One region of the Salinivibrio sp. VYel1 genome, then DNA from elsewhere that is predicted to be linked to it. Evidence: predicted binding sites of a transcription regulator. Region 1 holds the regulator's gene; the other holds the start of a gene.
The links. Region 1 encodes MetJ, which represses methionine synthesis genes. Its sites were predicted from a motif close to TTAGACNTNTANANGTCTAA; they were not measured.

Region 1 (2,418 bases):
CGCGTAAGAGTGGATTGGATGGGGTTTCCACCAGCACGAGCTTGGGCTGTTTGGCCAATGCCTGGTCCAACGCATCATGGTCCGATTGATCGACAAAACTTACCTGCCAGATCCCTTGTTTGGCACGCGATTCGAGCAAGCGATAGGTGCCGCCATAACAATCATGTGGGGCGACAATATGCTCGCCAGCCTCCAACAGAGATAGCACCAAGTTTATCGCCGACATCCCGCAGTTGGTCACCACCGCACCTGCGCCCCCTTCTAAGTCAGTCAGCGCTTGTTCGAGCTGCGCACGCGTTGGGTTGCCGCCTCGCGCGTAGTCGTAAGTAGGCACATCACCCAGTGCCGGGAAACGGTAATTGGTCGATAAGTACAGGGGAGGCACCACCGCATGGTGCTGGGTGTCAGTCCCAATCCCGGTCCGAACGGCGATAGTGTCGGTTTTTTTCTCAGTCATGATCTATCCTTGCTAGTCTGGTTTGCGCATCGTGGGCGTGATCCAGGTTTCATACTGCCACCTTACCCTGCGCTTTTTGGGACGTCAACACTTCTAGACGTCTATACTCCTTTGCATGTGGCGGTTAATATAGCTAAAATCTCCGCAGCATCATTCTGGGTATTCCATAATCAAGATAGGTGAGACATGGCGCAGTGGAACGGCGACTACATTAATCCGTATGCCGAACATGGTAAAAAGAAAGAGCAGGTAAAGAAGATCACCGTCTCTATCCCATTAAAAGTACTAAAAATTCTTACCGACGAGCGTACTCGTCGTCAGGTGCAAAACCTCCGTCATGCGACCAACAGTGAGTTGTTGTGTGAGGCATTTCTTCATGCCTACACCGGCCAACCACTACCAACCGATGACGATATCCGTAAGGATAAACCCGACAGCATTCCCGCTGAAGCACGTCGGATCATGGAAGAGCTTGGTATCGAGTTCGACGATAGCGAATACTAAAAAAACCCGCCGATTGGCGGGTTTTCTGTAATGATAGGTGCTCAGCACAGCCTTTTCGGGCTCTATTCCACCGCGCTTTTCCTCACGCTCAAGCATTACGCCTTGTCGAGCATATAGTTTTCTGGCATCTCGATACGAGCCACGCCGGTTTCCACGGCGGCCAGCGCTACCGCGCGGGCAACCTTAGGTAATAAACGCGCGTCCATTGGCTTGGGAATAATGTAATCTGGGCCAAAGCTTAGCGAAGACAAACCGGCGGCGTCTAATACCGTTTGTGGGACAGGCTCTTTGGCTAGGCTGCGAATGGCCTCTACCGCTGCCAACTTCATCGCATCGTTAATTTCACTGGCACGTACATCCAATGCGCCACGGAAAATAAACGGGAAGCAGAGCACGTTATTGACCTGATTCGGGTAATCCGAACGCCCGGTTCCCATGATCAGATCATCGCGCACTTGATGCGCCACATCCGGATGAATTTCAGGATCTGGGTTCGAGCAGGCAAATACCACGGGTTTATCTGCCATCAGCTTCAAGGCGTCGGGTGAAAGCAAGTCTGGACCGGAGACGCCAACGAACATATCCGCGCCCTCAATCACATCTTCGAGGGTACGCTTATCCGTGTTATTGGCAAACAGCTGCTTATATTTGTTGATGTCGTCACGACGCGTATGGATCACGCCTTTACGATCCAACATATAGATTTTTTCCCGCTGAGCGCCACATTTTATTAATAGCTCCATACAGGCAACAGCCGCTGCGCCTGCGCCCATGCACACCACCGTCGCCTCGCGGATATCTTTGCCTTGCAGCTCAAGCGCGTTAAGCATGCCGGCAGCGGTGACGATGGCAGTGCCGTGTTGATCATCATGAAATACAGGCACTTCGCAACGTGCAATTAATTGTTTTTCAATCTCAAAACAATCTGGGGCTTTGATATCTTCGAGATTGATACCGCCAAAGGTATCCGCGATGTTCGCCACGGTATCCACGAATTCATCGATAGTACGGTGTTTGACTTCAATGTCGATCGAGTCCAATCCAGCAAAACGCTTGAACAATAAAGCTTTACCTTCCATGACAGGCTTAGAAGCCATGGGGCCTAAATTTCCTAGCCCCAAAATCGCGGTGCCGTTTGAGACCACCGCCACCATGTTGCCTTTACCCGTATAGCGGTAAACCGCATCCGCATCTTGCGCTATCTCACGCACAGGCTCAGCAACGCCAGGACTGTACGCCAACGCGAGATCCGCGGCCGAGTCGGCAGGTTTGCTCAATTCAACAGAAATTTTTCCGGGAGTAGGGTATGCATGATAATCCAGCGCTTGCTGGCGTTTATCGTCCGACATCTAGTGTTCCTAATTATTATCGTGAAGGGGAAACTAATATCGACAGGGAAGCGTCACCGATATTAGTCAGACACTCTACAAACCACACAGGGAAGGTTTGTATAATAA
Region 2 (2,418 bases), on a different contig from region 1:
TTCGGTATTTTGATCACCCGCTTCTGCCGCATGAATAGCACTCACAGGCATACCGGCTAATACCATCCCGAGAACAACGGGACGAAGACAACTGGACATAATCAACTCCATTTTGTGATAATGATTATTATTTGTTAGTTGATAATTATTCACGTTTGAGTTCGGACGCATAGGGACAAAACAGGAACACCTCGTTCCAGTAATAGAACGAGGCAGTGAGCTTCATGCCGAACCATTGATATGAATCTTCACCGAAGTGAAAAAGGACCGTTATGCAGGATTTTTCTTCGATCCGTTCGTTTGCGGCTTTGTGTCATCATCAAAGCCTTACCGCTGCCGCTAAGGCATTGGGCCAACCTAAGTCAACGGTGAGTCGTCGCTTGGCTCAACTGGAAGCCGACCTAGGCCAGCCTTTAACGCAAAGACAAGGTAATAGACTGGTCTTAACCAAAGCGGGAGAGATTTTTTCTCACTACTGCCAACAAATGCTCGATTTAGCAGAGGAAAGTGAAGAAGCGATCCAGGGGTTAAATAATCATCTTCAAGGGGCGATAGAAGTGATTTGCCACCCCGGAATAATGCGCGGTTGGGCGGCTCCATTGATCAGTCGTTTTCTCGCTGAGCATCCCAAAGTATCCATCACATTAACAAGCGAAGTCAGTGCACAACGTATTCAGTCGGCCGATCTTATCATCTGGGCAGGAGACATCATGTTACCGGTCAATTGCCGCTCATATCAGCTTGGCCATTGGCAATATGGTATTTACGCGGCACCAGGCTATGTCAGCCAATATGGCCCGTTTACGCATCCTAGCCTGCTCGATGAACACCCTTGGCTAGATGTCTTTGCCCTACGTCGACAAGGATTAACGCTTTATGACCACGACAGTACCTACCACTTAAGCGCCATGCCTAGCCGCTTTAATTGCGATATGATAGCCATTCAATTGGATGCTATCGCCGATGGGCAGGGCGTTGGATTGCTACCGATCTGGAGCGCCACAGGTTATCAACACCATCATCCTGATAGAATTATGCGCTGCTTGCCTAACTGGGCCTCAGCACCTATTCCGTTGCGTCTTAACTGCAGCGCTGGCCGTCTTCCTCTGCGTGTCGAATCACTGGTGCACTGGCTGCAAGAGGCGATTCCCTCATCATGGGGGTCAGTGAAGCCACAGCCAGTATCCCACGCGGTGTAAGCGCATCTCAGCCAATTTTGCTATACCTTAAGACACCCATATGCATCAACTGACTTGCGTTTATCACAATTACGAATAAAATAGACGTCTAGAAGTTAAAACATCTGAGATGATCGGCGAAACGATTCGCTACGTATCGTCGGTATTCTTGATAATCAATGAGAGTGTCACATGGCTAAGCACCTGTTTACCTCAGAGTCCGTCTCTGAAGGCCATCCTGATAAAATCGCCGATCAGATTTCTGATGCGGTCTTGGATGCCATTCTTGAGCAAGATCCCAAAGCACGCGTTGCCTGCGAAACCTATGTAAAGACCGGTATGGTCATGGTAGGCGGGGAAGTGACGACCTCGGCATGGGTCGATATCGAAGAGCTCACCCGTCAAACCGTTCAAGATATTGGTTATGTCCACTCTGATATGGGCTTTGATGCCAACTCTTGCGCCGTATTGAATACCATTGGTAAACAATCCCCAGACATTAACCAAGGGGTTGATCGCGCCGACCCGAAAGATCAGGGCGCTGGCGACCAAGGGATCATGTTTGGCTTTGCCACCAACGAAACCAATGTGCTGATGCCTGCCCCCATCACCTATTCACACCGTTTGGTCGAGCGTCAGGCGCAAGTACGTAAAAACGGCACGTTAGACTGGTTACGCCCAGATGCGAAAAGCCAGGTCACCTTTGCGTATGACAACGGTAAAATTGCGGGTATTGATGCCGTCGTGCTCTCAACACAGCATTGCGACAGTATTTCAACCGACGATCTGCGCGAAGCGGTGATGGAAGAAATCATCAAGCCAGTATTGCCGGCACAATGGCTGACCAAAGACACCAAGTATTTCATTAACCCAACGGGCCGTTTTGTGATTGGCGGACCGATGGGCGATTGTGGTTTAACAGGCCGTAAAATCATTGTCGACACCTATGGCGGTGCAGCCCGTCACGGTGGCGGAGCTTTCTCGGGTAAAGACCCCTCAAAAGTGGATCGCTCTGCCGCGTATGCCGCGCGTTACGTGGCCAAAAACATTGTCGCCGCAGGTCTTGCTGACCGTTGTGAAATCCAGTTGTCTTACGCGATTGGCGTTGCGGAACCCACTTCTATCATGGTGGAGACCTTTGGTACCGAAAAAGTGGCCCCAGAAGTGATCACTAAAGCGGTTCGTGAACACTTCGACTTACGCCCGTATGGTTTGCAGGAAATGCTGGATTTATTACAAC

Region 2: a site for MetJ is predicted at 1,280-1,299, ahead of metK (methionine adenosyltransferase). Genes of this name have one in related genera too.

Annotation. Positions count from the first base shown of each region.
Region 1 is NZ_RSAM01000007.1:75,362-77,779, forward strand. It holds gene metB (cystathionine gamma-synthase) at 1-457, opposite strand, end outside; gene metJ (met regulon transcriptional regulator MetJ) at 644-961, shown strand; gene EHW58_RS08330 (malic enzyme-like NAD(P)-binding protein) at 1,057-2,310, opposite strand.
Region 2 is NZ_RSAM01000010.1:131,992-134,409, forward strand. It holds gene EHW58_RS11060 (ligand-gated channel protein) at 1-99, opposite strand, end outside; gene EHW58_RS11065 (LysR family transcriptional regulator) at 273-1,199, shown strand; gene metK (methionine adenosyltransferase) at 1,371-2,418, shown strand, end outside.